2 regions of the Allobosea sp. OAE752 genome follow, and region 2 is predicted to be linked to the other one. Evidence: predicted binding sites of a transcription regulator. Region 2 holds the regulator's gene; the other holds the start of a gene.

Region 1 (5,408 bases), on a different contig from region 2:
GCCGTGCTTGGTGATGAGGCCGACCAGCGTGATCAGGCCGATCTGGCTGTACACGTTCATCGTGCCGCCCGAATAGTACAGCGCGGCAAGCGCGCCCGTCAGCGAGAGCGGCACCGAGACCATGATGACGATGGGGTCGACGAAGCTCTCGAACTGCGCCGCCAGCACCAGATAGATGAAGCCGAGCGCGAGCAGGAAGACGATGAAGATGCTGGCGCCCGACTGCTTGAACTCGCGGCTCTGGCCGGAATAGTCGATCTGCACCGAACTGGGCAGCACGCGCCCCGCGCCCTCCTCCAGCACCTTGAGCGCATCGCCCAGCGAATAGCCCGGCGCGGGGATCGCGGTGATCGTCGCCGAGCGGAGCTGGTTGAAGCGGACCAGTTCCTTCGGCGCGACGTTTTCCTCGACCTTGACCAGACTGGAGAGCTGCACCACCGCGCCGCCGCGGCCCATCAGATAGATCGACTGCAGCGCCTGCGGCGTGTTGCGCTCCGTGCCCTCGACCTGCAGCACGACGTCATACTGCTTGCTGTTCATGTTGAAGCGCGTCACCTGCCGGCCGCCGAGCAGCGTCTCCATGGTGCGGCCGATGATGTCGACATTGACGCCGAGATCGGCGGCGCGCTGCCGGTCGATCGAAACCTTGATCTGCGGCTTGTCGAGAATGAGGTTGCTCTCGACATTGGTCAGAACGGGCGAGTTCGCGACCTCCGCCATCAGCTGGTCGACATAGGACTTGATCTGGGCATAGGGCTCGGACGAGCGCAGCACGAACTCGACCGGCTTGCTGTTCGCCTGGCCCTGGCCGAGCGAGGCCGGATTGGTGGCGAACAGGCGGATGCCCGGGATCTGCGACAGCCCCCTGTTGATCTCGGCGACCAGATCCTGCTGCTTGCGCTCGCGCTCCTCCCAGGGCTTGAGGCGGGCGAAGGCGATGGCGCGGGTCACATCGGGGAAGCCGACGATGACGAGGTAGGTCTCGACCTCCTGGATGTTCTTGAAATAGGTCTCGACCCGCCGGGCATAGTCGGCGGTGAAGGACAGTGTCGCGCCCTCGGGCGCGACGCCGATCACGTTGATCGTGCCGCGATCCTCGACCGGCGACAATTCCGAACGCAGATGGGTGAAGAAGTAGTAGCCGCCGCCGGCGACGCCCACCGCCAGCAGGATGATAAGCGGACGCACCGACAGCGCCGCGCGCAGCGACGCCCTGTAGCCCCGCGACAGCGCGTTGAAGCCACGCTCCAGCACGTTGAACAGCCAGCTATGGGAATCGTGATGGCGCAGCAGCTTGGCGCACATCATCGGGGTCAGCGTCAGCGCGACGAAGCCCGAGACCAGCACCGCGCCGGCCAGCGTCAGCGCGAACTCGATGAAGAGCTTGCCGGTGCGGCCGGTCGAGAACGCCATCGGCGCATAGACCGCGACCAGCGTCAGTGTCATCGCCACGACCGCGAAGGCGATCTCGTTGATGCCGCGGATCGCCGCCTTGGTCGGCGCGATGCCGTCCTCGATATGGCGGTGCACGTTCTCCAGCACCACGATGGCATCATCGACGACGAGGCCGATGGCGAGCACCATCGAGAGCAGCGTCAGGGTGTTCACGGTGAAGCCGAGCGCATACATCAGCGCGAAGGAGCCGATCAGCGAGACCGGAATCGTCACCAGCGGGATCAGCGTCGCTCGCAGCGAGCGCAGGAAGATGAAGATGATCAGGACGACGAGGACGGTCGCCTCGATGATCGTCTGGTAGACCGCCTTGATCGAGCGGTCGATGAAGACCGAGGTATCATAGGACTTGGCGATCGACATGCCCTGAGGCAGATCCTCGATGATGCCCGGCAGCGCCTCCTCGATGCCGGCCGAGACGTCGAGCGGGTTGGCCGTCGCCTGCTTGACGATGCCGATCGTCACCGAGGGCGCGCCGCCGAACCAGGCGGCGTTGCGCTCCTCGCGCGCGCCGAGCTCGACCTTGGCGACGTCCTTGAGCTTCACGGAGAAGCCGTTGGCGTCCTTGATGACGATCTCGCGGAATTCCTCCGGCGTCGTCATGCTGGTCTGCGAGAGCACGGTGAATTCGCGGTCGTTGCTCTCGATGCGGCCCGACGGGATCTCGATGTTCTGGGCCCGGACCGCCGCCTCGATCTGCTGGACGCTGACGTCATAGGCCGACATCCGGGCGCGATCGAGCCAGATGCGCATGGCGTATTGCCGCTGGCCGAGAATGCGGACCTCCGCCACGCCGGTGACGTTCTGCACGCGGTCGGAGATGAAGCGGTCGGCGAAGTCGGTGAGCTCGAGCGGCCCGTGCCGGGTGCTGGTCAGCGAGAGATACAGGATCGGCTGCGAATCGGCCTCGACCTTGGCGATGACGGGCTCGTCGATCTCGTCGGGCATGCGGCTGCGCACGCGGCTGACGCGGTCGCGCACATCCGAGGCCGCGACGTCGGGGTCGACATCCGGGCGGAAGCGCACCTGGATGAAGCTGCGCTCCTGGCGGCTGGTCGAGGACAGGATCTCGATGCCTTCGATGCCGGCGATCGAGTTCTCCAGGATCTGGGTGACCTGCGTCTCGATGATCTCGGCCGAGGCGCCGCGATAATCGGTGCGCACCGAGACGACGGGCTCGTCGATATTGGGATATTCGCGCACGGTCAGGCGCCCGTAGCTGACGAAGCCGATCAGCATCACCAGCAGACTCATGACCGTCGAGAGGACGGGCCTACGGACGAAGAGTTCGAACAGGCTCATCAGAGCTGGCTCGTCTGAACGATCTTGTCCTTGATCGCGATGGCGGCGCCGTCGCGCAGCCGCATCTGCCCGGCGGTGATGATCTGCATGCCGGGCGTCAGCCCGCTGACGATCTCGACCTTGCCCGGCAGGCGCTTGCCGAGCTCGACGCTGAGGCGCTTCGCTTTGCCGTTCTCGACGACATAGACCATCTTGCCGACGGCATCCGGCACCACCGCCATCTCCGGCACCACGATCGCGTTCGGGCGCTGGTCGATGGTGATGGCGAGGCGGGCGAAGAGGCCGGGCTTGAGCGCGAGATCCGCGTTCGGGATCGTCGCGCGCAGGCGGATGGCGCGGCCGTTCACGTCCACGACCGGGTCGATCGCGAAGATCTTGCCGGTGAATTTCCGGTCGACGACCGCATCGACCCGCATCTGCACGGGCTGCCCGACCTTGAGGCGGCTGAGGAAGATCTCGGGAACGCGGAAATCGATCTTGATCGGGTCGACGCTGGTCAGGGTGATCAGCGGCTTGCCGACCGGGACATAGTCGCCGACGCCGACCGCGCGCAGGCCGACCACGCCGTTGAACGGCGAGAGGATGGTCGATTGCGCGAGCTTGGCCTTGGCGAGCTGGACGCGGGCCTCAGTCGAGGCGAGCTTCGCCGCGGATTCGTCGAGCGCGACCTGCGTTCCCGAACCGCGCGAGACCAGCCCCCTCAGACGCTCGTTGGTGTCGCGGGCGAGGCCGAGATCGGCCATCGCCTGCTTGAGCTCGGCATCGAGGATCGCGGTGTCGAGCTTGACCAGCTCCTGCCCGGCCTTGACCGGCTCGCCTTCCCTGAAGCCGAGCGAGACGACGCGGCCGGCGATCTCGGGGGCGATGACGACGGATTCGTCGGCGGCCAAAGTGCCGAGCGCCTCGACCTCCTCGCTGACCGTCATGATCTCGACGGAGGCGACCTCCACCGGCACCGCCGCACGCGCCGTCGGCGCCACGCTGGCCTGGGCCGGCTGGCTGCCGGCCAGACGCATCCGGTAGCCGTAATACCCGCCGCCTGCCAGGCCGGCAACGAGGAGAAGGAGAACGAACCGCTTCATCAGGCTGGGGGCTCCGTTGCCGCCGGTTGGTCTTAAATGGAACGAAAGGCCTTGCTAAGATGCCGGCACGCCACAGCGGCACAAAAACGCATGTTTTTGCGCCGCCGCCGCATCGATCCGGCGCCTTTAGGCACCTATGCAAGATACCTGCCGGGGCGCGACGCGCCGATACGGCGCCTCTGCCGCACGCAGGCATCCATCCTCATCCTGCCGATAAGTCACCCATCGTCCAAGCGCATTTTACCGACCTCACGAAAATGTTGGCCGGCCCGGCCCCGTGAAAGGCCGTTCGGAGCCGCACAGCGGCCGCCCGCCGTCACGCCGCTGTCATCTCCGGCCGATAGCGCTTCTTCCCATGCATGAATCTTGGCTCCGACGGCTCCGGCCGGCCCGGTGTCGCCATCGTGCGAAATGTCATGTTCGAGAACCTTTCATGTTGCGCATCGAAGGCCTGGTGAAGCGCTTCGGCGACAAGAACGCCGTCGACAATGTCTCGCTGTCGATCCCCAACGGCGAGATGGTCGGCGTCATCGGCCGGTCCGGAGCCGGCAAATCGACGCTGCTGCGCATGCTCAACCGGCTCGCCGAGCCGAGCGCCGGGCGCATCATCTGCGAGGAGCGCGACATCACGGCGCTGAAGGGCACCGCGCTCCGGCGCTGGCGCCGCGACACCGCGATGATCTTCCAGCAATTCAACCTCGTCGGCCGCCTCGACGTGCTCACCAACGTGCTGCTCGGCCGGCTCAACCACCGCTCGCCCGCGCTGACGCTGGTGAAGAGCTTCTCCACCGACGACAAGATCCGCGCCATCGCCGCGCTCGAGCGGCTCGACATGGCCCATCTCCTCGCCCAGCGCGCCGAGACCCTGTCGGGCGGCCAGCAGCAGCGCGTCGCCATCGCCCGCGCTCTGGTCCAGGAGCCGCGCATCATCCTGGCCGACGAGCCGATCGCCTCGCTCGACCCGCGCAACACCCAGGTCGTGATGGACGCGCTGTTCCGCATCAACCGCGAGCACGGCATCACCGTGATGTGCAACCTGCACGACCTCGATATCGCGGCGAAATACTGCGACCGGCTGATCGGCATGGCCGCCGGCAAGGTCGTCTTCGACGACGTGCCGCAGGCGCTGACCCGCGAGGTCGCGGCCGAACTCTACGGCATCGAAGCGAAGGATGCCGGCGCCGAGGCCCTGGACGCGCTCGACGCCATCGCCGCCTCCGAAGCCAAGCGCGCCAAGCAGAAGATCGCCTGAGCGGCCGCCGCGCCGCCAGCCGCGAGAAGACGAGCCTAACCCGAAGACCCGCACCCAAAGGAGCAGACCGCATGCTGACCCGTCGCCATACCCTGAAGCTCGCCGCCGCCGGCCTCGCCGTCGCCGCCACCCCGGCTTTCGCCCAGGACTGGAAGGCGAAGTATCCGGAGCTCGTCTTCGCCATCATCCCGGCCGAGAACGCCTCGGGCGTCGTCGACCGCTACACCCCCTTCGTGAACTATCTCTCGAAGGAGCTCGGCACCAAGGTGACGCTGCGCGTCGCCAATGACTACGCCGCGATCATCGAGGGCCAGCGCGCC
Region 2 (5,408 bases):
TTCTGGAAATGGCTCATCGTCTCGCTGCCCTGGACGCCGCCCTGCAGGCGCTGCGTCTTGAGCTGGGTGCGGGCATCGACCGAGCCCTCGGTGCCGACGACGTTGATCGCGGGCTTGCCCTTGGCGACGCAATTGGCCTGGCTCCAATCGCCGATCTGCTGCGGCCAGTTGGTCGAGCGACTGGCGCCGACGCTCTTGCCGCAGAGGTCGTCAGGGCTCTTCACCGTGTCCTTGAACGGGGTGACCGTGTAGAACTGCGCGCCGGATTCGAGATAATCGACGAAGTCGACCTGCTCGCGCCGGGCCGGCAGATCGCTCATGCCGGCCAGCGCCATGTCGACGCGGCCGGTCTGGATCGAGGGCAGCATCTGGGCGAAGGCCGTTTCCTGCCATTCGACCTTGAGGCCGAGTTCCTTGGCGATGGCCTCGCCCAGCTCGATGTCGAAGCCGATGAGCTGGTTGGTCGCCGGGTCCTTCGAGGTGATCGGCGGATAGTTCGGCTGGGTCCCGATCACGAGCTTGCCGGCGGTCTTGATCCGGTCCGGCACGGTCTGCGCCTGAGCGGCCAGCGTGGTCGCGGCGAGCAGCGCCGCCGTCAGTGTCAAACGAAGCATGTGGTCTCTCCCTCTTATGAACTCAAAGCATTGCGCGAAGAAACGGGAACCGGTTTTTCGCTGAAGCCATGCGCAAAACGACAAGAATCCCGCCGGTCGTCACTTCAGGACGGCTGCGATGAAATCCCGGGTGCGGACCTGGGTCGGTGCGACCAGGACCGTGTCGGGCGTGCCGCGCTCGACGATCTCGCCCTTGTCCATGAAGACGACGTCGTTCGCCACCTCTCGCGCGAAGCCGAGCTCATGGGTGACGACGATCATCGTCATGCCGCTGGCGGCGAGGTCGCGCATCACGTTCAGCACCTCGCCGACGAGCTCGGGATCGAGCGCCGAGGTCGGCTCGTCGAACAGCATCAGCTTGGGCTTCATCGCCAGCGCCCTGGCGATGGCGATGCGCTGCTGCTGCCCGCCCGAGAGCTCGCTCGGATAGGCGTCGCGCTTCTCGGCGAGGCCGACACGCTCCAGCAGCGCCATGGCATCCGCGACGATCTCCTTGCGCGGCCGCTTCAGCACCGTGAGCGGCCCCTCGATGATGTTCTGCAGCGCCGTCATGTGGTTGAACAGGTTGAAGCGCTGGAACACCATGCCGGTGACGAGGCGCTGGCGCGCGATCTCCGGGTCGGTCAGCTCGTGCAGCTCGTCGCCGACGCGGCGATAGCCGATCAGTTCGCCATCGACGCGGATCGCGCCCTGGTCGATCTTCTCGAGCTGGTTGATGCAGCGCAGCAGCGTGGACTTGCCCGAGCCAGACGGCCCGATGATGCACTGGACCATGCCGGGCTCGACCGAGAGCGAGACGTCGTTCAGCGCCTTCAGATCGCCGAAGAACTTGCTGACATTGGCGACGGTGACGATGGCGGTATCCGCATCCGCCTGGTTCTGCGCCGCGCTCATGCCGGCTCCTCCTCGATCTTGACGGTGCGTTTCGCCCGCCTCTCGCCGCGTCCCTTCGAGAAATGGCGCTCGAGGAAATACTGCCCGATCTGCAGCAGCGTCACCACGAGCAGATACCAGCCGGCGGCGACGATCAGCAATTCGATGACGCGGGCATTGGCGAAATAGATCGTCTGGGCGTTGCGCAGGATCTCGGCATACTGGATCACGCTCGCCACCGAGGTCAGCTTCACCATGCTGATCACCTCGTTGCCGACCGGCGGAATGATGACGCGCATCGCCTGCGGCAGCACGATGCGACGCAGCGCCGTCAGCCGCGTCATGCCGATCGCCTTGGCGGCTTCGGTCTGCCCGGTATCGACGGAGAGGATGCCGCCGCGCACCACCTCGGCGGTATAGGCGCCCTGGTTCATGCCGAGCCCGAGCAGCGTCGCCATGAACGGACCGATGATGTCGATGGTGCGCCAGGAGAACAGCCCGGGAATGCCGATGGTCGGGAAGACCAGCGCCAGGTTGAACCAGATCAGGAGCTGCAGCAGCAGCGGCGTGCCGCGGAAGAACCAGATGTAGAACAGCGCGACGCTGCGCAGCACCGGGTTCGGCGACATATACATGATCGCGAAGACGACCCCGAGCACGATGCCCAGCGTCATTGCGCAGACCGTCATGATCAGCGTGTTGCCGAGACCGGAGAGGATCGCGGGCGCGGTGAAGAACTGCCCGACCACCGGCCAGGCGATGTCGCCCTTGACGAAGGCGGCGACGATCCAGGCGAGGACAGCGATGATGAGCGCCGCCGCGACCCAACGCCCATAGAAACGACGCGGCACGATCCTGAGTCGCGCGATCGCGGCCAGATCGCGGCTGGCGACCGGCGAGGTGACGGCATGGCTCATCGACGGCGCTCCCGGACAGGCTTGCCGGCGGCTCTCGAAAGCGCCATCGACCGCGATGCCGTTGGTCCGCGGAAACCACCGCAGCACGGGCAGATTGTCAAATTCATGCGAGCCCCTCCTCCCCAAGCGTAAGAATGACCTCTTGACCCGGCAGCCAGCAAACGAAACGATCTCCGGTAGCCTAGTCCAAAACGGAATACCCATGGCCTTGCGGCCCCCGCCCTCCTCCACCGCCATGCGCGCCTTCGTCACCGTCGCGCGACTGGGCTCGACCGCCCGCGCCGCAGGCGTCGTCAACCTGACGCAGAGCGCGGTCTCCAAGCAGATCCTGTCGCTCGAGCACCATCTCGGCACCGTGCTGTTCGAGCGCAATCCGGTCGGCCTCAAGCTCACCGAGGCCGGCGCAATCTACCTGCCCTATGCCGAGGCCGCCCTGGAGCAGATGGAACGCGGTGCGATGCGCCTGGCCGAGCGCGTCGCCATCGCCCGGCCGATCCGGTTGCACATGGTCGCCATCGCCGGCGAGCGCTGGCTGATGGAGCGCTTCCCCGTCTTCGCCGAGGCCCATCCCGGCGTCGATGTCCAGTTCACCAACTATGTCAGCGAAAACGAGACGGAAGAGCCCGACATCGAGATCAACCACGGCACCCCGCCCTGGCCCGGCAAGGAGGCGCATTATCTGTTCGGCCGCGATGTCGCCCTCGTCGCCGCGCCCGAATTGCTGGAGCGCATGGGCGGTTTCCGCCGCGCCGCCGACATCCAGAAGATGACGCTGCTGCAGCATTACCAGATGCCGGCCTTCTGGGCCGAGTTCACCGAGGCGCATGGCCTGCGCGGCGCGGTGCCGGCCCATACCGTCCGATACGGCTATTACTCCGTCATCATCCGCGCCGCGGTCGCGGGGCTCGGCGTCGCGCTGGCGCCACGCTGCTATGTCGCCGAGGAACTGGCTTCGGGCGCATTGGTCAACCCGCTCGATATCGGCTTCACCAGCGTCACCGGCTGCTGGCTGACCCGCCGCCTGGACCAGCCCTCGCGCCCCGGCCTCGACGCCTTCATCGCCTGGCTGAGGACGGAGGCCGCGGCTTTCGACGCGGCGACGCGAGCAGCCTGAGCGCCCGCAACCTCCCGGCCGGCCATGCGTTGACATCGGCACAGGAGGAGGCCGCCATGATCACCATTCTTCCGGCTCCCGACCATGTTCTCGCCATCGCGTTCAGCGGCACCATCGAGCCGGCCGATATCGAGCGCGTCGCCGCCGATGTCGAAGACCGGCTGAGCCGGCACGAGAAGGTCGCGATCCTCGCCGATATCACCGCCTTCGACGACATGACCTTCGCCGCCGCCTGGAAGGACGCGCGCTACAGCTTCGGCAAGCTCTGGGAACTCAGGCGCTTCCCCAAGGAGGCGATCATCGTCGAGAAGGGCTGGCTCGATCGCGTCGCGCGGCTCTTCGCCCCGGTGGTCCCCTTCGTCGAGATCCGCACCTTCCCGCCGGCCGAGCGCGAAGCCGCGCTGGCCTGGGCCGCCGATATCGAGGGCGGCCCCGACACCTGAAGCACGGGCGCTGCGAGCCGGGGCTCGGCTCGCGTGTCAGCTCCGGCGGCGGTCAGCTTCTGGCGAACGTCTCGTCGAAGGCATAGCCCGCGCCGCGCACGGTCCGGAGCGGGTCCTTGGCGTCGGCAGGCGTGATCGCCTTGCGCAGGCGGCCGACATGCACGTCGACGGTGCGCTCGTCGATATAGACGTCCCGGCCCCAGACGGCGTCGAGGAGCTGGGCGCGGGAATAGACGCGGCCCGGTGCCTGCATCAGGAACTCGAGCAGGCGGAACTCGGTCGGCCCCAGATGCAGCTCGCTGCCGGCGCGGCGGACGCGCCGGGTGGTGCGGTCGAGCTCAAGGTCGCCCGCCTGCAGAAGACCGGCGACATGGCCGGGCTTCGCCCGGCGCAGCAGCGCCTGGATGCGCGCCGTCAGCTCCGGCAGGGAGAACGGCTTCACGACATAGTCGTCGGCGCCGGTCGCGAGCCCGCGCACCCGCTCGGTCTCCTCGCCGCGCGCCGTCAACATGATGATCGGCACCCGCTCGGTGTCGCGCCGCGAGCGCAGCCGGCGGCAGAGCTCGATGCCGGAAAGGCCCGGCAGCATCCAGTCCAGCAGCACCAGATCGGGCGTGTGGTCGCGCAGATGCAGTTCGGCGTCGTCCCCCCGCGCCACGCTGTCGACCTCGAAGCCCTCGGCTTCGAGGTTGTAGCGCAGCAGCAGGGTGAGAGGCTCTTCGTCCTCGACGATCAGGATGCGTGCCGCCATGATTCCTTAGCCTCAGCTACCCGTGATCGCCTCGACCTCGATATTGGTCGTGTCGAGCTTCGGCCGGTTCGCGTCGAGCGAGTCACCGGTGATGAGATAGTGGATCGTCTCGGCGATGTTGGTGGTGTGGTCGCCGATGCGCTCGATGTTCTTGGCGCAGAACAGGAGATGCGTGCAGAAGGTGATGTTGCGCGGATCTTCCATCATATAGGTCAGGAGCTCGCGGAACAGCGAGGTGTAGAGCGCGTCGATCTCGTCGTCGCGGCGCCAGACCTCGAGCGCCTTCTGCTCGTTGCCGGCGGCATAGGCGTCGAGCACGTCCTTGAGCTGCGCCTGAACGAGGCGGCTGATGTGCTCCAGCCCGACCACGGCGCGGTGCGGCGGCTGGAACTGCCCGGAGATGGCGACGGCGCGCTTGGCGATGTTCTTGGCGAGATCGCCGACACGCTCGACATCCGCCGCGATGCGGATGGCGGAGATCAGCTCGCGCAGATCGTTGGCCAGCGGCTGGCGCCGGGCGATGGTCAGCACCGCCTTCTCCTCGACCTCGCGCTGGAGATTGTCGAGGCGCTGATCGGCGGAGATGATCTTCTGGGCCAGCGTGGTGTCGCGGCGCACCAGCGCCACGGTCGCATCGCCGAGCATGCGCTCGGCCATCCCGCCCATTTCGGCGAGGCTGCGGCGAAGGCCTTCGAG

What was found. Region 2 encodes PhoB, which activates phosphate uptake and scavenging genes when phosphate is short. Its sites were predicted from a motif close to TGTCATNNANCTGTCAT; they were not measured.
Region 1: a site for PhoB is predicted at 4,151-4,167, ahead of phnC (phosphonate ABC transporter ATP-binding protein). Genes of this name have one in related genera too.

What each region holds. Positions count from the first base shown of each region.
Region 1 is NZ_JBNPXO010000006.1:119,519-124,926, reverse strand. It holds gene GGC47_RS17225 (efflux RND transporter permease subunit) at 1-2,754, opposite strand, end outside; gene GGC47_RS17220 (efflux RND transporter periplasmic adaptor subunit) at 2,754-3,836, opposite strand; gene phnC (phosphonate ABC transporter ATP-binding protein) at 4,270-5,088, shown strand; gene phnD (phosphonate ABC transporter substrate-binding protein) at 5,160-5,408, shown strand, end outside.
Region 2 is NZ_JBNPXO010000003.1:164,806-170,213, forward strand. It holds gene GGC47_RS09945 (ABC transporter substrate-binding protein) at 1-614, opposite strand, end outside; gene GGC47_RS09950 (amino acid ABC transporter ATP-binding protein) at 714-1,508, opposite strand; gene GGC47_RS09955 (amino acid ABC transporter permease) at 1,505-2,404, opposite strand; gene GGC47_RS09960 (LysR substrate-binding domain-containing protein) at 2,607-3,518, shown strand; gene GGC47_RS09965 (SpoIIAA family protein) at 3,575-3,961, shown strand; gene phoB (phosphate regulon transcriptional regulator PhoB) at 4,014-4,712, opposite strand; gene phoU (phosphate signaling complex protein PhoU) at 4,725-5,408, opposite strand, start outside.